Regions from separate parts of the Phyllobacterium sp. LjRoot231 genome, predicted to be linked through region 3. Evidence: riboswitches for the same ligand, from Rfam matches in the RefSeq annotation. Region 3 holds a riboswitch; each other region holds the start of a gene.
The links. A riboswitch is a leader RNA that binds a small molecule or an ion and turns the genes downstream of it on or off. The one in region 3 is predicted to bind cobalamin.
Positions count from the first base shown of each region.

Region 1: it holds a riboswitch for cobalamin, as region 3 does, so the genes downstream of both, ACSQ3H_RS08400 (aromatic ring-hydroxylating oxygenase subunit alpha) here and ACSQ3H_RS20290 (iron chelate uptake ABC transporter family permease subunit) in region 3, are expected to answer to the same signal.
Region 2: it holds a riboswitch for cobalamin, as region 3 does, so the genes downstream of both, bluB (5,6-dimethylbenzimidazole synthase) here and ACSQ3H_RS20290 (iron chelate uptake ABC transporter family permease subunit) in region 3, are expected to answer to the same signal.

Region 1 covers NZ_CAXUQT020000001.1:1,717,540-1,725,564, forward strand. The annotation lists gene ACSQ3H_RS08380 (Gfo/Idh/MocA family protein) at 1-805, shown strand, start outside; gene ACSQ3H_RS08385 (MaoC/PaaZ C-terminal domain-containing protein) at 806-1,261, shown strand; gene ACSQ3H_RS08390 (SDR family oxidoreductase) at 1,281-2,015, shown strand; gene ACSQ3H_RS08395 (L-fuconate dehydratase) at 2,037-3,314, shown strand; cobalamin riboswitch at 3,439-3,782, shown strand; gene ACSQ3H_RS08400 (aromatic ring-hydroxylating oxygenase subunit alpha) at 3,900-5,141, shown strand; gene ACSQ3H_RS08405 (2Fe-2S iron-sulfur cluster-binding protein) at 5,147-6,232, shown strand; gene ACSQ3H_RS08410 (3-methyl-2-oxobutanoate hydroxymethyltransferase) at 6,240-7,037, opposite strand; gene ACSQ3H_RS08415 (NAD(P)/FAD-dependent oxidoreductase) at 7,046-8,025, opposite strand, start outside.
Region 2 covers NZ_CAXUQT020000001.1:2,161,126-2,169,150, reverse strand. The annotation lists gene ACSQ3H_RS10605 (ArsR/SmtB family transcription factor) at 1-899, opposite strand, end outside; gene ACSQ3H_RS10600 (DUF2293 domain-containing protein) at 1,025-1,342, shown strand; gene bluB (5,6-dimethylbenzimidazole synthase) at 1,275-2,027, opposite strand; cobalamin riboswitch at 2,074-2,250, opposite strand; gene ACSQ3H_RS10590 (MOSC domain-containing protein) at 2,277-2,885, opposite strand; gene ettA (energy-dependent translational throttle protein EttA) at 3,005-4,654, opposite strand; gene ACSQ3H_RS10580 (alpha/beta fold hydrolase) at 5,781-6,737, shown strand; gene ACSQ3H_RS10575 (CaiB/BaiF CoA transferase family protein) at 6,741-7,928, shown strand; gene ACSQ3H_RS10570 (thiamine pyrophosphate-binding protein) at 7,912-8,025, shown strand, end outside.
Region 3 covers NZ_CAXUQT020000001.1:4,056,730-4,064,754, forward strand. The annotation lists gene ACSQ3H_RS20280 (circularly permuted type 2 ATP-grasp protein) at 1-1,011, opposite strand, end outside; gene ACSQ3H_RS20285 (DUF2126 domain-containing protein) at 1,044-4,385, opposite strand; cobalamin riboswitch at 4,932-5,122, shown strand; gene ACSQ3H_RS20290 (iron chelate uptake ABC transporter family permease subunit) at 5,104-5,262, shown strand; gene cysQ (3'(2'),5'-bisphosphate nucleotidase CysQ) at 5,259-6,068, opposite strand; gene cysN (sulfate adenylyltransferase subunit CysN) at 6,264-8,025, opposite strand, start outside.

The DNA of each region.
Region 1 (8,025 bases), 2.3 Mb from region 3:
CCATGCCGATGTGCTGAGAGCCCTGCCGGAAGGCTCGTTCGCACTGATCCAGAAGCCGATGGGCAGCGACCTCGCGGAAGCCTCCGAAATCCTGCGCATCTGCCGCGAGCGCAACATCACCGCCGCCGTCAATTTCCAGCTACGGTTTGCGCCGATGATGCTGGCGCTGAAAGATGCGATTGCACAGGGCTGGCTCGGCGAAGTCATCGATTTCGATGCCTGGCTGGCATTGGATACGCCGTGGTCGCTGTGGCCGTTTCTTGCCGATCTGCCACGTGTCGAGATTGCAATGCATTCGATCCACTATATCGACCTCATCCGGCAGGTCCTCGGCAATCCGCTAGGCGTGCATGCCAAGACACTGGGTCATCCCAACCACAAGGTAGCGCAGACCCGGACCAGCGCTATCCTCGACTACGGCGACAGGGTGCGCTGTTCGCTGTCGATCAACCACGATCACGAGTTCGGGCGCAAATTCCAGGCCTGCGAGTTCCGCGTAAGCGGCACGGAAGGTGCGGCCTATGTGAAACTCGGTGTCAATCTCGACTATCCGCGCGGCGAGCCGGACGAATTGATGATCTACCCGAAGGATGGCTCGGAGTGGGTCAACATCCCTTTGAACGGTGCCTGGTTCCCCGATGCGTTCGTCGGGCGCATGGCCAATCTGCAACGCTTTGCCAGCGGCGAGGACAATGCACTTGTGAGTTCAGTTGAGGATGCATGGCACACAATGGCGCTGGTCGAAGCGGCCTATCAATCCAGTGCAGCGCCGGCAACGCGGCTCGCACAAAAGCCGGAGGCGTAAATGTCCGAACAAGCGATCTATTTCGAGGACTATGAACTCGGCCATGTACGGGTCACAACCGGGCGTACCATCACAGAAACGGATTTTGTGGTGCATGCCGGCCATACGGGCGATTTCTTTCCGCATCACATGGATGCGGAATTCGCGAAGACCACACCTTTCGGCCAGCGCGTCGCCCATGGCACGATGATTTTTTCGATCGGTGTCGGGCTAACTGCAAGCCTCATCAACCCCGTGGCGTTTTCCTATGGTTACGACCGCCTGCGCTTCGTCAGGCCGGTTTTCATTGGCGATACGATCCGCACACGCGTAACAATAAGCGCCAAGGATGATGATCCGAAACGGCCCGACAGCGGGCGCATAGTCGAGCGCTGCGAGGTCATCAATCAACGCGACGAGGTGGTGCTCGCTGCCGACCATATTTTGATAGCCGAGCGTAAGAGCAAGGCGACGTAAAGCCGAATGGAGATTTGAAATGACTGGTAAGCTTGAAGGCAAGCGTGTTCTGATCACGGCAGCGGGGCAGGGCATTGGCCGCGCTTCGGTGCTTGCGTTCGCCCGCGAAGGCGCGATCGTTCATGCGACGGACATCAACCAGCAGCTGCTGGACGCGCTGCCAAAGGAGGCAGGCATCAAGCCTCGCAAGCTCGACGTGCTGAAGACGGACGAAGTCAATCGGGTGATTGGCGAGCTCGGCGCAATCGACATCTTGTTCAATTGCGCCGGGTTCGTGCACGGTGGCTCAATTCTTGAAATGCCGGATGCTGACCTGGACTTTGCGCTCGATCTCAATGTCCGCGCCATGATCCGCACGATCAGAGCTGTTTTGCCGGGCATGATCGAGCGTAAGGACGGCGCGATCGTCAACATGTCGTCTGTGGCAAGCAGCGTAAAAGGCGTGCCGAACCGTTTCGCTTATGGTGTGACCAAGGCTGCCGTGCTGGGTCTCACCAAGGCGGTTGCTGCCGACTACATCACGCAAGGAATCCGCTGCAACGCGATCTGCCCCGGGACGGTCGAAAGCCCGTCGCTGGAACAGCGCATGCGCGCCGGTGGCGACTATGATGCGACACGCGCCGCCTTCATTGCGCGCCAGCCCATGGGCCGTCTCGGCTTGCCGGAAGAAATCGCTGACCTTGCCGTCTATCTCGCTGGCGCAACATACACCACGGGTCAAGCTTACAACATCGATGGTGGATGGACCGTCTAAGGTCTCCACAGGAGTAATATTATGACCCGCATTACCGATCTTCGTGTTTTCGATATCCGCTTTCCCACCTCGCAAAGCCTCGATGGGTCGGATGCGATGAATCCGGATCCAGACTATTCGGCCGCTTATGTCGTCCTCGACACGGATGTCGATGGGCTTGCCGGCCATGGGCTGACCTTCACCATCGGGCGCGGCAATGAAATCGTCTGTCTCGCAATCGAGGCGCTGAAACACCTTGTCATTGGCTTGGAACTCGATTGGGTGAAGGGGAATCCGGGCCGCTTCTGGCACTTTGTCACTGGCGATAGCCAGCTGCGCTGGATCGGGCCGGACAAGGGCGCGATGCATCTGGCGACGGGAGCCGTGGTCAATGCGGTGTGGGACCTGCTGGCCAAGGAAGCGGGGAAACCAGTATGGCAGCTGGTGGGCGAAATGACGCCGGAGGAGATCGTCAATATCGTCGATTTTCGTTATCTGACCGACGTGCTGACGAGGGACGAAGCGCTCGAAATCCTGCACAACGCGGAGGCGGGCAAGCAGGAACGCATCGCTGATCTGAAAGCGACAGGTTATCCATGCTATACAACGTCGGCGGGCTGGCTCGGCTATTCCGACGAGAAGCTGCGCCGTCTCTGCCGGGAAGCTGTGGACGCTGGTTTCAAGCATATCAAGATGAAGGTCGGCCGCGACCTCGACGACGATATCCGTCGCCTCACCATTGCCCGTGAGGTGATCGGGCCAGATCGTATCCTAATGATCGACGCCAATCAGGTTTGGGAAGTCAATGAAGCCATCGACTGGGTGAACAAGCTTGCCTTCGTCAAACCGTTCTTCATCGAAGAACCGACAAGCCCCGACGATGTGGCAGGCCATCGCAAGATTCGCCAGGCCATCAGCCCGGTGAAGGTGGCGACAGGCGAGATGTGCCAGAACCGCATCATGTTCAAGCAGTTCATCGCCGAGGGCGCGATAGATGTCGTGCAGATCGATTCCTGCCGCATGGGTGGGCTCAACGAAGTGCTCGCGGTTTTGTTGATCGCGGCGAAATACAAGCTTCCGGTCTGGCCGCATGCCGGTGGTGTCGGGCTTTGCGAATATGTGCAGCATTTATCGATGATCGACTATGTGGCTGTATCCGGCGTAAAGGAGGGTAGGGTGATCGAATATGTCGACCATCTGCATGAACACTTCGTTGATCCCTGCAATATCCAGGATGCAGCCTATATGCCGCCGGTGTTGCCCGGCTTCTCGATCGAGATGAAGCCGGAGTCGATCAAGCAGTATTTGTATCGCCCGTAAAATAGATGTTCCTGAATGGTGAGATTCGGTGGCGGAAATGCCACCGTTTCTCGTTTCATGATGCGTGTCGCCTTGCGTAAATGCGATGTCGTTTCCGCGCCTATTCTTTTTTCATGGCCGGTGCTTTTATCGGGGCACTTGAGGTGCCGCTTTCTAGGGGAAGCGGAGAATTGGGAAGCCGGTCCAGGATGTGTAAATCCAGACCATGGCGGCCTGCAAATGATACCTTTCTGCGCTCCCGGGGCTCATGGACCCAAAAGTCCATTGCGCTCCGGTTCTCGAAAAGCATCATTTTCGGCTCGCCCTGATCTGAATTCCATCACATCCTTAAACCCGGCGCTGCCCCCGCAACGGTAGTGGAGTGAAACGCGGCAAAACAGCCACTGGGACCGCAATCCCGGGAAGGCGCCGTGAGGCCCGAAACGGCAACTCCAGAGCCCGGAAACCAGCCTTGAGGAAGATAAACCAACTGATCGCGGTGGGCGATCAAGGAGCATGATTTTGTGCAGGCGACGTTTGACTTGCGCGGAGGTTCTCCTTCACCACCAGTCAGTTCTTTCGCGGCTATAAGGGCGAGGACACGACATGGACTTAACGAACGAACTGCTCCGGAACCTCAAAAACCGGAAACCCGGCTACGGTCTCGAACAGGCCTTCTATTCCGATCCGGACTATTACCGTCTCGACATGGAAAACATCTTCTATCGCGATTGGCTGTTCATCGGCCATGATTGCGAAGTGGCGAAGCCGGGTAATTTCTTCACGGTCCAGGTTGGCGACTATCCAGTCGTCATTGTCCGCGACCGCCAGAAACAGATCAGAGCTTTCCACAATTCGTGCCGCCATCGCGGCTCGCGCGTTTGTTCTGCCGAAAAGGGCACGGCAGCGAAGCTCGTCTGTCCCTACCATCAATGGACCTATGAGCTCGATGGAAGGCTACTGTTCGCCCGCCAGATGGGCGACGATTTCGACGCCAGCCAACACAGCCTGAAAACGGTGCATTGTGAGAGCGTCGGCGGCTATATCTTCATTTGCCTCGCGCCCGTTGCTCCGGATTTCGGCCCAACGCGTGCTCTGCTCGAACCCTATCTCGCTCCACATCGCCTGACCGAAACCAAAGTCGCATTTCAGAGTTCAATCGTCGAAAAGGGCAACTGGAAGCTTGTCTGGGAAAACAATCGCGAGTGTTACCATTGCGTCGCCAATCACCCGGAACTGTGCAAGACCTTCCCCGAAGCACCCAGCGCTACCGGCATCCAGGGCTCCAAAGAGGATCCGGAAATGGTTGCGCATTGGGAGAAGTGTGAGGCAGTAGGCCTCCCAAGTGTGTTCCGCATCGCCGAGGACGGGCAGTATCGTGCAACGCGTGTGCCGCTGCTCAGCGGTGCCGAGAGCTACACGATCAGTGGCAAGCGTGCGGTCGGCAGGCAACTCAGCGATGACGTCAATGCCAAGCAGATCGGTTCGCTGCTGCTTTATCACTACCCGACCACGTGGAACCATATTCTGGGCGATCAGGCGATATCTTTCCGCGTGCTTCCCCTTGGCCCGAACGAGACGCAGGTCACGACGAAGTGGCTCGTGCACAAGGATGCGGTTGAAGGCGTCGATTACAATATCGAAGAACTGACACATGTCTGGCTCGAAACCAACAATCAGGACCGCCGTATCGTTGAAGAAAACGCTTTCGGCATCCGCTCGCCCGCCTATGAGCCCGGCCCTTACTCGGTCGAGCATGAAGGCGGTGTGCTGCAATTCCTCGAATGGTACAGCAACTCGATGGAAACGCGGCTTTCCGGCGACAAGAAACTCAGCAGGGTAGCATAGTGAACATGGGCCTTCCTCAAAGCTATCCGCACCTCGATCAGATGCAGCCGTGGAACGACCGTCTGCATCTCTTGGAGTGCCTGTCAATCATTGAGGAAGCGCCCAATGTGAAAACCTTCACCTTCAGGTCGGACAACCATAACTGGTTCCGCTACGAGCCGGGCCAGTTCATGACGTTCGAACTGCCGGTGCAGCCGGAAGCTGTCTTGCGCACCTTCACGCTGTCTTCCAGTCCGTCGCGGCCGTTCACCATTGCCGTGACGGTGAAGGCGCAGGACAGCAGTATTGGCACGCGCTGGATGATCGATCATCTGACACCGGGTGCGCGGCTGAAGGCGTTCGGCCCGCTCGGCGATTTCTCCATGCGGAAGCATCCCGGCGAGAAATATCTGTTCATCTCGGCGGGTTCCGGCATCACACCCATGATGTCAATGACGCGCTGGATGCATGATTGTGCGCCGCAAAGCGATATCAATTTCGTGACCTGCGCGCGCCGGCCCAGCGACATCATCTTCCGCAGGGAACTCGAATATCTCACCAGCTGCATGCCGAACCTGAAGCTCGCCTTCCTCATCAAGGAACACGAGATGGGTCAGGTCTGGACCGGTATTCGGGGGCGGCTCGAAGCGCCAAAGCTTCCCCTGCTCGCGCCAGACTTCAAGGACAGGACGATCTTCTGTTGCGGGCCGGAAGGCTTCATGCGCGACGTGCGGGCGATGCTGGAAGCGTCCGGCTTCGACATGGCCAACTATCATCAGGAAAGTTTCGGCCCTGCCGCCGAGCCGGTACTGCCTATGCTGGATGCGATATCGACCGAGGCTGTCGAAACCGCGGCGACGGTGACCTTTTCGATGTCGGGCATGGACGTGCCGTGTGCGGCGGGCGAGACGATCCTGAAGGCGGCGCGGGGCGCTGGCATTCGCATCGCGGCAGCCTGCGAGTCGGGCCTGTGCGGTACCTGCAAGGTGATGAAGATTTCCGGCGATGTCGACATGGACCACAATGGCGGTATTCTCGACGAGGAGATCGACGAGGGCTATGTCCTCGCCTGCTGTTCCAAGCCTCTCGGCAATGTCGAGATTGAAGCCTGATTAAAAACTAAGTATCAGAAATCTCTTTTAAAAATCGATCCAGCTCATCGCGCGGAATTCCGACGATGTGTTCCGGACCGGGATAGTTTTGCGACTGGACGTCAGCGACGAATTCGGAAAAGGCTGCGATCCTTTCCTGCTGCAGGCGATCATATTCGGCGGTGAAGTTGCGGTAGACCTTGGCGTGACGCGGATAGTGGCCGCGATTTGTGCCAAGAACATCCTGCGCGAAGAGGTACTGCGCATCGCAGCTCGCACCTGCGCCCATCGAGATCATGAACAGCGATGTGCGCTCGGAAATCGCTGTCGCAATCGGAACAGGCACGACTTCTATTTCGGCCGCGAATGCGCCGGCTTCCTCCAGCGCTTTCGTCTGCCGCCATATCTCCAGCGCACTTTGCGCCGTCTTGCCCACAGCCTTGAAGCCTCCGGTCCAGGTCGCCTTGGATGGGATAAGCCCGACATGGCCGCAAACGGGAATTCCCTCGTCGCGCATGCGGCGCACTGTGGCGAGGCTGGCGGCGCAATAAACCGCATCGCCGCCTGCACGCAACGCCTTGAACGCAGCCCGCATATAGTCTTCAGCCGTAATGAAATCGCCATACTCCAGTCCCGGCACCGTAAAGACTGAAGGCGCAGCATCGCGAAACTCCGGCGACAGCAGCGCTGGCGGCACGGACAGCATGTCGACACGGGCTCGCTCTGCCGCTTCGGCCTCCTCCAGCGTTTCTACGCGCAGCATGGTCAACTGACGCCGGCCTTTCAGCGCGAGTATGTCCGCTACGGTCGGTCGTTTGCTGTTCATGTCCCGCCCTATGCTGCAAGCAGTGATTTGAGCTTGACGTCCGATGCGGAGAGCTGTGCGGGATCCGGCCTTGCACCACGGGCAATCAACATTTCGGCGAGCCTTATGCCCTTCGCCACCGTATTGCCGGGACCAATGCCGCTGGCGGCAACAAGACGGCCGTCGGCAGCAAGGTGGAACAGAATGAAGGCGCCATCGCCGAGGTCGCGGCGGATGGTCTGCGTGCCTTCGTCCGAGAGGCCAGCCACCTGCAGGCCAAGCTCGTACTGATCGGACCAGAACCATGGAACCGATTGATGCGGCTCTTGCGCGCCGAGCATGTTGCGCGCAGCCAGAGCGCCCTGTTCCTGAGCATTGCGCCAGGCTTCGAGCCGCACCCGACGCCCGCCGTAGATGGCGAGCGGGAAAACACAACAATCGCCAGCCGCGTAGATGTCCGGATCGCTGGTTTGCAGCCAATCATTGACGACAATGCCGTTGCCTGTCTCAAGGCCGGAAGCTTCTGCCAGCGCGGTGACCGGGCTGGCGCCGATGCCGATCACGGCAAGATCGGCCAAGATTACGTCGCCGGTCGAAAGCGTGATCGCAACATTGTCTGCAGTGTCGGCAATGGAGACAATTCCGGTATTGCAGAGGATGGTTACGCCTTCGTCCCGGTGACGCGTGTCGATAACCTCGGCGATTTCCTGTGGAACGCCGCGCATCATGATGCGGCTTTGCGCTTCGATCACGGTGACCGATGCGCCGCGTTTGCGGGCGCTTGCCGCAAGTTCAAGCCCGATGAAACCGCCGCCGACAATGACGATCCGTGCGTCCGGTTGAAACCGCGCACGGATGGCGAGCGCATCGTCAAAGCTGCGCAGGGTGATGCAATGTTTGCTGCCTACCGCGAGGGGCAGCGGACGTGGAACCGCACCTGTCGCAAAAAGAAGACGCTCATAGGGGATTTGGCGGCCATCATCGAGGGTGACAGATTTGGCTTTCCGGT
Region 2 (8,025 bases), 1.9 Mb from region 3:
AGTTCCTGGCTCTCTTCGAGCATCAAACCAGCTTCGGTAAGCCAGTCACGCATCTGCCCGTCGTTGAAGCCCAGACGCACGTGCGCATGATTGTCGCGCAGGAACTCAAGTTCATGCGGAGCAAAATCGACGATCAACATTCGCCCGCCTGCCCGCAATGCGCGCGCGGCTTCCCGAATTGCCTCGGCCGGATTGTCGAGAAAGTGCAAGACCTGGTGAATGGTCACCAGATCGAACGATTCCCGATCGACCGGCAGCGAATAGACGTCGCCGTGGCGAACCTGTGCGTTGGTAATTCCATCGCGGTCGAGGTTTGATCGGGCAATAGTCAACATGTCGCGATTGATGTCGATGCCGACACCCCGCACGTAAAGTGGTGCGAAGAGTTCGAGAAGACGGCCTGTGCCTGTCCCAACGTCGAGCATGGCCTGGAAGGGCTTGCGACCGACGATCTTGACAAGCGCGTCTTCTACCGCGCCATCCGGGACATGCAGCGAACGGATCGCGTCCCAGCTTGTGGCATTGGCACTGAAGTAGGCAGCCGCACGCTCGCGCCGCTGCAGTTTCACCGAGGAAAGTCGTTCAAGGTCACGATCCAGCAAAGGATCGGAATAATCGAGACGATCCAAAAGGGAGCGGGCAATGTCGCCGACGATCAGCGATTCCGCCAAACGGAAATAAGCCCAGGAACCCTCCTGATAGCGATTGATGAGGCTTGCTTCAAACAGCAGCTTGAGATGACGCGATACACGAGGCTGCGACTGGCCGAGAATAGTCGTAAGGTCTGAAACGGTCAGATCGCCGCGAGACAACAGCGCCAGAATGCGTAAACGGCTTGGCTCTGCCGCCGCTTTCAGCGTATCGACCATCAGATCAAGATTGAGATCACGTTTGTCCATCATTCACCTCAAAAGACATAAAGATATGTTTATGTGAGAAATAAAATTTTGGCAAGTTGTTTTTGCCGTTGACGACAAATTTTGCCGCGTCTGAAATAGGACCGAGAATCACGCAAGGAATCCGCATGAGCACAGGAACAAACCGCCAGCGTGCAATCAACAAGGCGCTGACGCTGCTTCTCCCGGCGGTACCCTATTCGGATTCGGAACCGATAAGAGCTGCCGCCGGCGCACCGCATATGAGAGGCCTGCCGCCCCCCATCGCCGTCTGGCTCGCGGCCGTGGCGCATGTCCGGCACCAGCATACGGATTACGATGCCTTGCGCGACGAGGGGTACGACAAGGACTCCGCGCGATTCTTCGTACTCGATGCCATCAATCGGAAGTTGACGGAATGGCGGGCAACACGCCTGCTGGACCCGGACGAGGAAGATCCGAGCTAATCTCGGCGGTTCCCTGCCACGCTTCTTCGAATATCAGTTCTTCCAGCTGTAGCCTGTTACGCCAGCCGCGCCTTTCCAGTTCCGGCGTGTCGTAGAGTTCATCGACATAACCGATACAGAGGTACGCAATGATCTCGACATGACCCGGAATGCCCAGGATACGGCGCATATCCTGATCGTGGTAAATGCTGACCCAACCGACGGCGATGCCCTCGGCGCGCGCTGCTAGCCAGAGGTTCTGTACGGCACAAACCGTGCTGTAGAGATCCATCTGGGGGTTATGTGTCCGGCCGAGAACGACCTTGCCGCCGCGGGTACGATCGCAGGTGATGCACAGATTGATCGGCGCTTTGAGAATACCTTCGAGCTTCAGCGAAGCATAAAGCGCTTGCCGTTCGTCACTGAACAGCGACTTAGCTTCCTCGTTGGCGCGAGAAAAAGCGCGATGAATTTCAACCTTTCGCGCCTCATCCCGGATAATGATGAAGTTCCACGGCTGCATGAACCCGACCGACGGCGCATGGTGCGCAGCGTCCAGCAGCCGCATCAGCACATCCTCGGGGACCGCTCGCGGCAGGAACTGGTCGCGCACGTCGCGCCTTGTATAGATGGCTTTATAGACCGCAGCGCGCTCATCATCGGAAAAGCAATCAGCGGTGACCGGACCATATGAAACATCGTGCATTGTTTACTCCCAACAACGCTTGAAACCCTCCCCGCCGTCCGCGCGGTTCGAGCTATAAGGTCCGGCCGGTCTTCTGACTGAGGTTCATCTGAACCGCGCGCCTTCCGGTATATCCGTGGCATCTGCGCGGCCCATCCCCTTTACAGCGTTGGGCACGTGCCGGATTCTCACCGGCTTCCCGATTCTCCCGCAAGCGGCAGGCACCGGACCTTCAATCTATTCGCCACAGAAAGTTTCCCGGCGCAAGCCTCAGGCCTGGTAAATCCATTGCTCGGGCACGCGCACATCGACCTTTTCACCGGCGCGAATGGTGCCCGGCTTCTCGACCCAGGCCACGATGCCGCGCAGGCGCCTCGATACCCGGACGAAATCAAGCGCCGTCGTCATATGATCCTCAGTTCGTGCATGTTCGCCGATAGAGCGTCCCGCGAGCTTGCAGGGCGCATTCTGCCCGTCGACCTTCAGTGTCACGCCACCTTCGAAGAACATCAACGTGCGCGGTGGCAGCATCGAAAGCGAGGCGATCCCGTCGATGACCATATTGCCACCGATCCATTCAGCTTTCAGTGCCGGCAGACCCATTCCAGCAGCAACTTCCGCCAATTCGTCCGAGGCGAGAATGGAAAGCTGGCGCTCATTGCGCATTTCTGTATCACGCGGATACCAAGGCTCACGCCCACCAGATTTACGCGTGGGGCCGGCATGGAAATCGCCAACGATCCCATCGAAAGTGAGCTCAAGCGAAGCTGCAGGCGTCGTGACGAAATCGCCTGCGAGAGCTTCGAACAGCCCGCCTACCCGGCCGCTAAGCTTGCGCGAGGGGAGTATTTCCGTTCTGGTTTCAAACAGGTCAGTCATTGCGCAACTCCATGAAATTCCCCGCATACTAGAAATTCAGGCCACGAAAACCAGCAAATAAGCCTGATGGGTTCGTCAAAAATGGTGATGGGAGGACGTCTCCACTCTCCCACGAACATCTAGCGTGTCAGCGGCTTGTAGCTCGGACGCTTTGGATTGACGCTGTCAGGGCCAAGGCGGCGGATCTTGTCGTTCTCATAGTCCTCGAAATTGCCTTCGAACCATTCTACATGGCTGTCGCCTTCGAATGCGAGGATATGCGTCGCCAGCCGGTCGAGGAACATGCGATCGTGGCTGATGATCACGGCGCAGCCTGCATATTTTTCCAAGGCATCTTCCAGCGCCGCCAGGGTTTCAGTATCGAGATCGTTGGTAGGCTCATCGAGAAGAAGAACATTGCCGCCAGCCTGCAGCATCTTGGCGAGATGCACGCGATTGCGCTGACCGCCGGAGAGATTGCCGACCTTCTGCTGCTGGTCGCCGCCCTTGAAGTTGAACGCCGAGACATAGGCACGCGAATTCATCTCGTACTTGCCGAGCTTGATAATTTCATTGCCGCCGGAAATTTCTTCCCAGACGTTCTTGTCCGCCTTCAGATGATCGCGGCTTTGATCGACATAGCCAAGATGCACGGTTTCACCAATACGGATGGAACCGGAATCAGGCTTTTCCTGCCCGGTGATCATCTTGAACAGGGTGGTTTTACCTGCACCGTTCGGGCCGATAATGCCGACAATGCCGCCGGGCGGCAGCTTGAACGTAAGGTTTTCGATGAGCAGACGATCCCCAAAGGATTTGGTGAGACCTTCCGCTTCGATCACGACCTGGCCGAGACGCTCACCCGCCGGAATGAGTATCTGCGCATCACCCGGACGCTGATCATTGGCCGCATCGACCAATGCGTCATAGGCTTTGATACGCGCCTTGGACTTTGCCTGCCGCGCCTTGGGGCTCGCCGAAATCCATTCGCGCTCGCGCTCCAAAGCCTTCTGGCGCGAGTCGTCTTCGCGGCCTTCCTGCTGCATGCGCTTGGACTTGGCGCCGAGATAGGCCGAGTAATTGCCTTCGTAGGGAATACCGCGACCACGATCGAGTTCGAGAATCCAGCCTGTCACGTTGTCGAGGAAGTAGCGATCGTGGGTAATCAGCAGGACTGAGCCCTTGTATTCGCGCAGGTGCTTTTCAAGCCAGGCCGTGGTTTCGGCATCCAGATGGTTGGTCGGCTCGTCAAGGAGCAGCAGGTCCGGCTGCGACAGGAGGAGCCTGCAGAGCGCCACGCGGCGGCGCTCACCGCCGGAAAGGTTGGTTACTTCGCTATCACCGGGCGGGCAGCGCAATGCCTCCATGGCCATTTCGACCTGCGATTCCAGATCCCAAAGGTTCTTGGAATCGATGATATCCTGCAACTTCGCGCCCTCGTCGGCGGTCTCGTCGGAATAATTCATCATGACTTCATTATAGCGGTCGAGGATCGCTTTCTTGTCGGCCACACCATCCATGACGTTGCCCATAACGTCCTTGGTGGGATCGAGAACGGGCTCCTGAGCGAGATAACCAACGGTCGCGCCATCAGCGAGCCAGGCCTCGCCGGTATATTCCTTGTCGAAGCCCGCCATGATCTTGAGGATCGTCGACTTACCTGCGCCGTTCGGTCCGAGGATACCGATCTTGGCATCGGGGTAGAAGGAAAGGTGAATGTTTTCAAGAACCTTCTTGGTTCCATATGCCTTGTTCAGGCCGGCCATATGATAAATGAATTGGCGTGCCATAACGCGCGTCACTCCGGTGTTCGGGATTTTAGGGACATGAATTTGCGCCGTATGTAGGCGAAAGGGGCTCCTGTGGCAATGGATGGGCGGAGTATTTCGGGCATCCGCTCAGGTTAAGCTACTCCTTTGCCACACCCGCTTTCGCGTCTGGCCATTGAATGGTGGTGGGAAGACGGGCGGTCGTCGAAGCGCGTCTTGGTAGAATAAAAATGCGATCCGAAGACCGCCCGTCCGGCGTTTTTTGATCCCGTCCGTTCCGCGTCGGAAACGCCAGCGGCCAGGACTGCGCCCAGCCAATCTGCCGCCCTCACAGTGCTCGTCCAGCACGCACCGGCCTTAGTACCGGCAGGGGAACCCTTGGACAGAACTTCCCCGGACGGCGGGTCCGTTACCCGCCATCGGAGGCGCCGATCCTCTCCCCACTTCGAACGGCTCCGGAAGCAGTTCCCCATGGAAAGGACCGGATTAGAATAACCGAGGTTTGGAGGTGTTGGATAAGTAGCCACGATTATTTTTGATCGGGTCGCTTTTAAGGGTGCTGATTTGCCGGATGGCAATGCTGCTGTGCGTGGTTCGACAAGCTCACCATGAGGGAGATTGAGGATTGCATGGATAGTCGCCGACCTTGCAGATCTTGACTCCCTGCCATGAACCACTTCCCTCATGGTGAGCTTGTCGAACCACGCACAGCAGCATTGCCATCCGGACAACAAGGATAGTGGAAAAGCGGGCGCCTTCCATCCGAAAGGGCGAGCCCAAAAACGAGCGAAACCGGGCGCGGATATTTCCGTCACCCGGTTTCCCCTCTGGTGCCGCATTTGGGGAGCGTCCTCTTCTCCCCTGAACGGCCATGTAACTTGCAGGAGCTCGATGCCATCCAATCATCGCCTTCCAGGCATTTGATAGCTTACCTGCGGTTGCAACAATCGTGCATTCAATCTCTTTCGGAGTGAAGTTCTGCGGCATGTTTTTATCGATTGCAAGAGGCTTTGCAAAATAAAATTGCATAGGTTTTTAAGTGATTATTTATTGTGCAGGAACGAAATAAATTAAGCGGATTTTATCGCGATTTATTCCGCATTGACTATTCGTGCGCCACCACTTCAACTGCGACGGGAGGCAGAGAATGGCATTCGAAGACGTAGGAACGGTTGTAAGCCCGACAGGGGCGGCACTTGCCATGCGGTTTTCCGCGGCCGAGGGTCAAGCGCGCGCCATCGTCCAGATCAGTCACGGCGTCAGCGAACATTCCCTGCGCTATAAGCGTTTTGCCCAATTCCTGAACGGGCAAGGCTTCAATGTCTATGCCCACGACCACCGGGGTCATGGACTGACCAAAGCGACTGGAGCACCAGCGGGACGTTTCGCGGAAAGCAGCGGATCTATCCATGTTCTAGGCGACGTCGATGCCGTTAACAGTGTTGCTCGCAACCGTCACCCAGGCCTTCCGCTCATTCTGTTCGGGCATTCGCTTGGTGGGTTGATCGCAATGAGTTACGTGTTGAAGCATCCGGACAAAGTGGACGCTGCGGCCGTCTGGAATGCCAATTTCTCCGCAGGGCTTCTAGGCCGGATCGCGCAGGGGGTTTTGCGCGCCGAGCGTATGTTTTTGGGATCCGACGTTCCGAGTATGCTCCTGCCGAAATTCACCTTCCAGCAATGGGGTCGCAGCATTGAGAATGCGCGCACGGCGTCTGACTGGTTGTCGCGCGACCCTGACGAAGTGGATGCCTATCTTGCCGACCCGCTATCGGGCTGGAACCCGACAGTGAGTATGTGGCGCGATATTTTCGGCTTCATATTCATGGGCGCGGATAATTCGTTGCTGGCCAAGGTGCCCCGCGAGCTGCCTTTCAATCTCGTCGGCGGTGCAGAAGATCCAGCTACTGCGAGGGGCAAAGCTGTCAGGGATCTTGGAAACAGAATGAGAAAACTCGGATTTACCAATGTCACGACAACGATTTACGAAGACACGCGGCATGAAAGCCTCAACGAGATCAATCGGGAGGTAATCATGCAGGATTTTGCGGATTGGGCGACGCAAACAGTTTCGAAACAAACAATAAATTTGGAGAGTGCTTGAAATATGCCTGATGCTCCTCTCAAGGGTGTGCGCGTCATCGAACTCGCTCGCGTCCTGGCCGGTCCATGGGCCGGACAGGTTCTCGCCGACCTCGGTGCTGACGTCATCAAGGTCGAAAATCCTGTTGGAGGTGACGAGACGCGTGGCTGGGGCCCGCCTTTCATCACCAGCAGCGAAGGCGAAAACCTTTCTGCCGCCTATTTCCACTCGTGCAATCGTGGCAAGCGCTCGATTACGGCCGATTTCACCACACCTGAGGGACAGGAAACCGTCAAGGCACTTTGCCGGACGGCTGATGTCGTGCTCGAAAATTTCAAGGTCGGGGGCCTGAAGAAATACGGGCTCGACTATGAATCCCTGAGCCCCGAAAATCCGCGCCTCGTCTATTGCTCGATCACCGGTTTCGGGCAGGACGGCCCTTACGCCGCGCAGGCGGGCTATGATTTCATCATTCAGGGCATGTCCGGGCTGATGTCCGTGACCGGAGAACCCGAGCGCGAGCCGCAAAAGGTCGGTCTTGCCGTCGCCGATGTCTTCACCGGGCTCTATTCTGTCATTGCAATTCAGGCGGCGCTCACACATGCGGCGAAGACTGGTGAAGGCCAGATGATCGACATGGCCCTGTTCGACGTGCAGTCGGCCGTGATGGCAAATCAGGCGATGAATTATCTGGCGACGGGCAAAAGCCCGCACCGCATGGGCAATGCACACCCGAATATTTCGCCCTACGAGGTCGTCCCGACATCTGACGGCCATATGATCCTTGCGGTCGGCAATGACGGGCAATTCGCCCGGTTTTGCGCGATCGTCGGCCTTGATAGTCTTGCCAGCGACCCGCGCTTCCTCACCAACAGGGCACGACTGGAAAACCGTAGCGAACTGACGGTATCGATCAGGGTCGAAACGCAGAAACGTACCCGTGCCGAATTGCTTGAAGCCTGTTCCCGAAACGCGGTTCCGGCAGGACCGATAAACCGGATCGGCGAGATGTTTGACGATCCGCAGATTATGTCACGGCAATTGCGGCTTGACCTCGAAGACAGTCATGGCAGCACCATACCTTCGGTGCGAACGCCGATCGTTATGTCGAAGACGCCGCTTTCCTATCAACGGCCTTCGCCACGTCTTGGCGAGCACAGCGTCGAAATTCTTGAAGAAATGAAGGACGTATCCAATGAAAACGGGCGGTGAATTGATTGTCGAGGCTTTGGCGGCTAATGGCGTCGAGCGGTTGTTCTGCGTGCCGGGTGAAAGCTATCTGGCCGTGCTCGACGCGCTTTACGACTCA
Region 3 (8,025 bases):
GCCGGAGCCCAGCGCATTGACCAGCGAGACTGACTGCTGACGCAGTGCGCTGACGATACCCGGCGTGCCGATCCACGAGTCCGGTTTCAACTCCAGTGGGTCCATGTATGCGGCATCCATGCGCCGCCACAACACATCGACGGGCTTGAGGCCGGACACGGTCCGCACCATCACCCTGCCCTTGCTGACTGTCAGATCATCGCCTTCCAGAAGCATGAAGCCGAGATAGCGGGCGATATAGGCGTGTTCAAAATAGGTTTCGTTGTTGGGTCCGGGCGTCAGGATCGCGGCACGCCCCTGCGGATCGGTGACAAGACCCTGCAGCGCATCGCGGAAATCCTTGAAGAATCCCGCCAGCCGGTGAACATTCATGGCGCCGGAAATATCCGAAAGCGCCCGCGTCGTCGCAACCCGGTTCTCTAGCGCGAAACCGGCACCGGAGGCCGCCTGCGTGCGATCACCCAGCACCCACCATTGACCGTTCGGAGCCCGGCCAAGCTCAAAAGCGCAGAAATGCAGAAAATGGCCGCTCGCCGGCTTTACGCCCGCCAGCGGATGCAGGAATTCCGGATTGGAAGCGATCAGATCCGGCGGCAATATGCCATCGCGGATAAGTTTGGTTTCGCCATAGATATCGGCGACGATATCCTCCAGGAGGTCGGCGCGCTGTGTGAGCCCGGCGGTGATTGACTGCCAGTCGTTCTCATTGATCAGGATCGGAATATGCGCCAGCGGCCATTCGCGTTCCTGCGTGCCGTTTTCGTCATAGATGCGATAAAACACACCCGCATCGAGCAAATACTGGTTGGCGCGGGCAAAACGCGTCGCGAGTTTTTCCGGACCGATCTGATCGAGCGTGTGAAGCAGTGTTTCCCAGCCCGGCCGCACCGCGCCTGAAGGGTCGATCATCTCATCGGCGACATTCCGAAGAGGCGTATAGCTCGCAAGCAGGCCGGCACCGGATTTCATCTCGGCTTCGGGCAGCGATTGTGCTGGCTTGCTTGCGGACATGCTTCCTTTCAGTCTCCCGGCCTTTCCTATACTCAATTCGGACGCGGCCTTCGCAGATCGAGCGTCATCGGAAACTCAGCCGCGGGCTGTTCCTTCCTGAGCTCGTATCCGCCAGCCGTATGCCCGCGCGGTTCAAACCGGGTCAGCCTGCGCGCCTCCGCCTCGTTCGAATTGACCGGGAACGTATCATAGCTCCGCCCGCCCGGATGTGCGACATGATAGACGCAACCGCCGATAGCACGTCCCGACCATTGATCGTACAGGTCGAAAACCAGCGGCGTGTTCACCGGGATCATCGGATGCAGCCCGGAGCGCGGCTGCCAAGCCTTATAGCGGACGCCTGCGACAGCGGTGCCTTGGGTATCGGTCATTTTCAGCGGCACTTCGCGACCATTGCAGGCGACGCTGTGGCGTGCGGGATTGAAGCCCTCCACCTTGACCTGAAGCCGTTCGACCGAGCTATCGACAAAGCGCACCGTCCCGCCAATGGCGCCCTGCTCGCCCATGACATGCCAAGGCTCCAGCGCCTGCCGGAGTTCGAGCTTGACGCCTTCATTCTCGATTTCACCGCAGAACGGAAAGCGGAATTCAAGCTGCGCCTCAAACCATTCCGGACGGAAATCGAAGCCGTTCTGGCGCAGGTCAGCCAGCACATCGAGAAAGTCCTGCCAGACGAAGGCCGGTAGCATGAAGCGGTCATGCAGCGTGGTACCCCAGCGCACAAAACTGCCCTCGATAGGCTTGTTCCAGAATCGCGCGATCAACGCTCGCACCAGCAATTGCTGTGCAAGGCTCATGCGCGCGTTGGGCGGCATTTCAAAACCGCGGAATTCGACCAGACCAAGCCGTCCTGTCGGGCCATCTGGCGAAAACAGCTTGTCAATGCAGATTTCCGAACGATGCGTGTTGCCCGTGACATCGACCAGCAGATTGCGGAATAGCCGGTCGACCAGCCATGGCAGCGGCGGCGTACCCTTGCCGGGCAATGGCACTTGTGCCATGGCGATTTCGAGTTCGTAGAGACTGTCATGGCGCGCCTCGTCGAATCGCGGTGCCTGGCTGGTCGGTCCGATGAACATGCCCGAAAACAGATAGGACAGCGCAGGATGGCGTTGCCAGTGCAGAACAAGGCTCTTCAACAGATCAGGGCGCCGCAGGAACGGACTGTTGTTCGGTGTCTCGCCGCCGACAACGACGTGATTGCCACCGCCTGTGCCGGTATGGCGGCCATCAATCATGAACTTGTCGGCACCAAGTCTTGTTTGCCGCGCTTCTTCGTAGATCGCTGTCGTGGTTTCGACGCACTCACGCCAGTTCGACGCCGGATGGATATTCACTTCGATCACGCCCGGATCCGGCGCAACGCGAATAACATTGATACGATGATCCTGCGGCGGACCATAGCCTTCGATGTGGACCGGCAGCCCGAGCTTTGCCGCAGCAGATTCCGCCGCGCCGACCAGTTCCAGATAGTCTTCCAGCGCCTCGACGGGCGGCATGAAGACACTCAACCGGCCGTCACGCGGTTCGACCGAAATGGCCGTGCGCACCGCACCACCGATCTCGCCAAGCTCTTGCTCGACACGCTCCTGTTGATTGCCCTCAGCCGCCGTGAACGAAGCCACGGTTTGCGGCGCATTCCGCGCCGCAGGGGCTCCCGGTTGGGCTACCGAATCCGGCAGAGGACCGCGCTCGACCGACGGATCGACCGGGACGATAAAGGGATATTCCGATGGAGGAACATGCGGCAAGGATCCCAGCGGCAGCCGATAGCCAACAGGAGAATCCCCCGGCACAAGGAACAGTTTGCCACGGCGCGTCGTCCATTTCTCGCTGCGCCAGCGCGGGCCGGCGGCGGCCTGGCTGTTCCATCGCTGCACCGGCAGAACGAAACCCGTGGGTTCCGTCAGTCCGCGCTCGAAGACGCGGGCCATGCGGCTGCGCTCTTCGGGGTCCTTCAGCTTTGAATTGGACGGATCGACATTCGCGGGGAGGTTGCCTTCCTTGACGATCCATTCCGCCGGGTCTTCATAGGCAGGCGCGACCATCTCGTTCTCGACGCCGAGCACCTCGGCTATGCCGGTGAGAAGCTTGCCCGCATCCTCCGGCTTGACCTTGGCCTTGCTGTTTTCCGCTGCGATCAAATCCGGATTGATCCAGATCGGCTTGCCGTCCTTGCGCCAATAGAGCGAAAAGGTCCAACGCGGCAGGCTTTCGCCCGGATACCACTTTCCCTGCCCGTAATGCAGGAAGCCCCCCGGCGCAAAACGCTCGCGCAGACGGCGGATCAGCTTGTCGGCCTTTTCGCGTTTTGTCGGGCCGACGGCATCGGTGTTCCACTCGCCGGACTCGAAATCATCGATCGAAACGAATGTTGGCTCGCCGCCCATGGTCAGGCGCACATCGCGCTCTATCAGGAACGCGTCGACCTTTTCGCCAAGTGCATCCAGCGCGGTCCAGGATTCATCCGAGAACGGCTTGGTGATACGTGGGTGTTCGGAAACGCGGGTGACGCGCATGTCGAAGCCGAATTCGACATTTGCGGGTTCCGCCATGCCGGAGATGGGCGCGGCGTTTCGGTAGTGCGGTGTGGCAGCAAGCGGCACGTGGCTTTCGCCAGTCAAAAGGCCGGATGTCGGATCAAGGCCAATCCAGCCTGCACCCGGCAGATAGACTTCGCACCAAGCGTGGAGATCGGTGAAATCCTTGTCAGTCCCGGCCGGTCCGTCCAGCGAAACCAGATCGGGCTTTAACTGGATCAGGTAACCGGAAACAAAGCGCGCGGCGAGTCCGAGATGGCGCAGCGCCTGCACCAGCAGCCAGCTCGAATCGCGGCAAGAACCTGTGCGTACGTCGAGTGTAACCTCAGGCTCCTGCACGCCGGTTTCCATTCGAATGACGTAGCCGACCTCGCGCTGGATACGCGCATTGAGGTCCACGACGAAATTCACCGTGTTGGTCGGCGTCCGGTCGACAGTCGCGAGAAAATTCGACAGCAGCGGGCCGATTGGCTCAGGTTTCAGATAGATCGAAAGGTCTTCGCTGATGTCTTCCGGATAGGCGAAAGGCCAGGTCTCGGCAACGGGTTCGACGAAGAAGTCGAACGGATTGTAGACCGTCATGTCCGCTATCAGATCGACCTCGATCTTCAGCTCCGTCACCGGCTCCGGGAAGACGAAGCGCGCCAGGAAATTACCATACGGATCCTGCTGCAGATTGACGAAATGATTTGCCGGACTGACCTTCAGCGAATGGCTCAGGACTTTCGTGCGGGAATGAGGCGCAGGTTGCAGGCGGATCACTTGCGGCCCGAGCATGATCGGGCGGTCATATTTGTAGTGGGTCAGATGATAGACTGCTGCGTGAATTGCCATGTCGCCTCAAATTGTTTTTCTGAAATGCTCGTCCCGCATGAAACCTAGCCTACTCCATCCCGTTGTTAAATGTCCCCTGCCAATTATTTTAGCATATCAGATGTTTGCCGCATTAACGGGCTTGCACTAGAAATTCATCCCGGCGCGCGCAACCTGGAACCTCATCTCCCTGCAATGATGCAACCCTGCATTCGTTGCAGCCATGGTCGAACAAAGCCACCTTCGTTTCGTTTTGCGAGTGAAGCAGCAAGCGCCGAGCCAGCCGGTGCATCGGAGAAGATTGGCCTCTCCGACCTAAGGGCAAGGGCCTTGCTCGCAAGACAGGAGGTGACGCTATGTGGTTCTTACCACTGCGTATCACCCTGGAATTGAAAAAGACCCGGACGAGCTGGACACTCACCATCCGGGTCCTCTTTTAATAGCCAGGAAAACGGAAGGCAGGCGAAAGCTTGCCTTCCACTCCCCAACGAAACATAGCATTTCTCTATTTTTTTCCAAGCTCTATATGTTTCAGCGAAAGAGGTTTCATGCGAACGTTCTTTCATCTAATGATCGTCACTGATGGTTTCTCCGGCAAGACAACGCTGGAGATGAAAAGGGAACACGGTGAGGCGTACCCAAAAGGGACCGAGACCGTGGCTGCCCCCGCAACTGTAAACGGTGAGCGATGATCCCGCATGTCGCCCGGCGTTTTGCCGGTCAGCTCCACGCGGGCCTGATCCTCACCTGCGCACTGCTGGGCGCAACGTTGATCCTCCTGAGCGACCTTGCAGCACGGCTCCTGCTCGCGCCGCAGGAACTGCCCATCGGCATTGTCACAAGCTCGATCGGCGCGTTTTTCGTGGTGACGCTGCTGTTACGGAAGCGCTCGGGCTAGAGCTTTCCGCGGGCCACAAAGCTCGGATTGGCGAAATCAGCGTCATTGGCCTGATTGCGGCGGCCATAGGTCAGCGGCTTGCCGTCAAGTGTCAGCGTGATCCCACCCGCAGCGCGCAACACCGCATCGCCTGCTGCCGTGTCCCATTCCATCGTGCGGCTCAGCCGCGGATAGATATCCGCCTCGCCTCGCGCCACCAGTCCGAATTTGATCGATGAACCGACCGACACGCAATCGGCGATGGTGAATTCCTTCAAATAATCGTCAGTTTCCGGCGTGCGGTGCGAGCGGCTGGCGACGGCGATCATTTCCTTCGGCGCAGTCCGGCACGAAATGCTGTTGCGCGTGGTTACGCTCCCCATGTGGTCGATGGTCACTTCCTGCGCACCCTTCGGCCCGCCGGTAAATAGCCACCCACGCACCGGAGCATAGACGATACCCAGCACCGGAGCGCCGTGTTCAATCAGAGCGATATTGACGGTGAAATCACCGTTGCGATTGACGAATTCGCGCGTTCCATCGAGCGGATCGACCAGATAGAAGCGGTCGCCGAGATCACCGGGCACATGCCCGCCAGAAATCTCTTCTTCCGCCACAATCGGGATTTCCGGTGTTGCACGGCGCAGCGCCTCCAGAATAATGGCTTCTGCCGCGTGGTCTGCCGCCGTCACCGGCGATTTGTCGTCTTTCAACGCAACGTCGCAGCCCTCTATATAGATGCGCAGAATTTCGCGCCCGGCGGCAATCGCCGTCTCTTCAAAGATGGAGAGAAGCGCGGTGTAGTTGATCGGAAGTAGAGTATGCATAGATATTTCCGGATTACGCTGCGATGGTGCCACCTTACCCTCCCCTTGTGGGGAGGGAGGCTGCGAAGCAGCAGGGAGGGGTTCTTTGCAGCGATTAATCTGGCAATGGCTTTGCGCCTTTTTTGTATTCAGGAAAGCCCCTCCCCGGACCTACGGTCCGTCCCTCCCCACAAGGGGGAGGGTAAGAAGCGGCACTTAAATCGACCACGAACTTTGATCGTAGTTGAAGATGATGCCATGTTCAGTGAGCAGCTTTTCGACTTCGGAAGCAAGTTCCTCTGTCGTCCGGCCAACGGTCTTCAGGTGAAGTTCCGGGTTCTCCGGCGCCTCGTACGGCGAGTCCACACCGGTGAAATTCTTGATTTCGCCGCGCAACGCCTTGGCATAGAGCCCTTTCGGATCGCGCCGTGCGCATTCCTCGAATGGCGTATCCACGAAGATTTCCATGAACTCCCCATCACTCAACAGCTCGCGCACCATCCGGCGTTCGGAGCGGAAGGGCGAAATGAAAGAGACGAGCACGATCAGGCCCGCATCCGCCATCAACTTTGCCACCTCGCCGACGCGGCGGATATTTTCGACGCGATCCTCCTCGGTGAAGCCGAGATCGCGATTGAGGCCGTGGCGGACATTGTCGCCATCGAGGATGTAGGTGTGCTTACCGAGCGAAGACAGACGCTTTTCAACCAGATTGGCGACCGTCGATTTGCCTGACCCCGAAAGACCCGTGAACCACAGCACTGCCGGCTTCTGGTCTTTCTGTGCGGCACGCGATGCCTTGTCGACGTCGAGCGCCTGCCAATGCACGTTGGAAGCACGGCGTAGCGCGAAGTCGACCATGCCGGCGCCGACGGTCGCATTGGTCAGACGGTCGATCAGGATGAACGAGCCCGTCGAACGGTTCGATTTGTAGGGGTCGAAGGCGACCGGCTCCTGCGTCGAGATATTGACGACGCCGACTTCATTCAGGTCAAGCGATTTGGCCGCTTCCTGCGCGAAACTATTGATATCGATTCGATATTTGAGATCGGTGATCGTCGCAGTGACCTGATCGGTTTCCGTACGCAGGATATAGGAACGACCCGGTATCAAGGCGTGTTCGGCGAACCACACGACGTTGGCGGCGAACTGGTCCGCGACTTCCGGCCTTGCATCCGGGGCAACCAGCATATTGCCACGCGAGACCTCGATCTCGTCATCGAGAACGATCGTGACCGCCTCACCCTCACCAGCACTTGCCAGATCGCCATCCCATGTGACGATGCGCTTGACGCGCGAAGACTTGCCGGATTTGGCAACCACTATTTCATCGCCCGGTGCAACCGTGCCCGAAGCTATGGTGCCGGAGAAACCGCGGAAATCAAGATTGGGCCGGTTGACGAATTGCACCGGAAAGCGGAACGGACGTGCTTCGTCCGCGCTGTCCAGCGGCACGTTCTCCAGATGCTGCAGAAGCGCCGGTCCCTTGTACCAGGGCAGGTTTGCCGATGGACCGATGACATTGTCGCCAAAGCGCGCCGAAAGCGGGATCGCCTGTATTGTTTTGAATCCGAGTTTGCTCGCAAACTCCTGATAATCCGCAACAATCTTGTCGAAGACATCCTGCGAATAATCCACGAGATCAATCTTGTTGACGGCAAGAATGATGTTGCGAATGCCAAGCAGCGACGCAATGAAACTATGGCGCCGTGTCTGGCGCAAAATGCCCTGCCGCGCATCGACCAGCACGATGGCAAGGTCTGCAGTCGAGGCACCCGTCGCCATGTTTCGGGTATACTGCTCATGGCCAGGCGTATCGGCAACGATGAACTTGCGCTTTGGCGTCGAGAAGAAGCGATAGGCGACATCGATGGTGATGCCCTGCTCGCGCTCGGCTTCCAGCCCGTCGACCAGAAGGGCTAAATCGATATCTTCGCCGTTGGTGCCATGCTTGCGGCTATCTTTGGTCAGCGCCGCC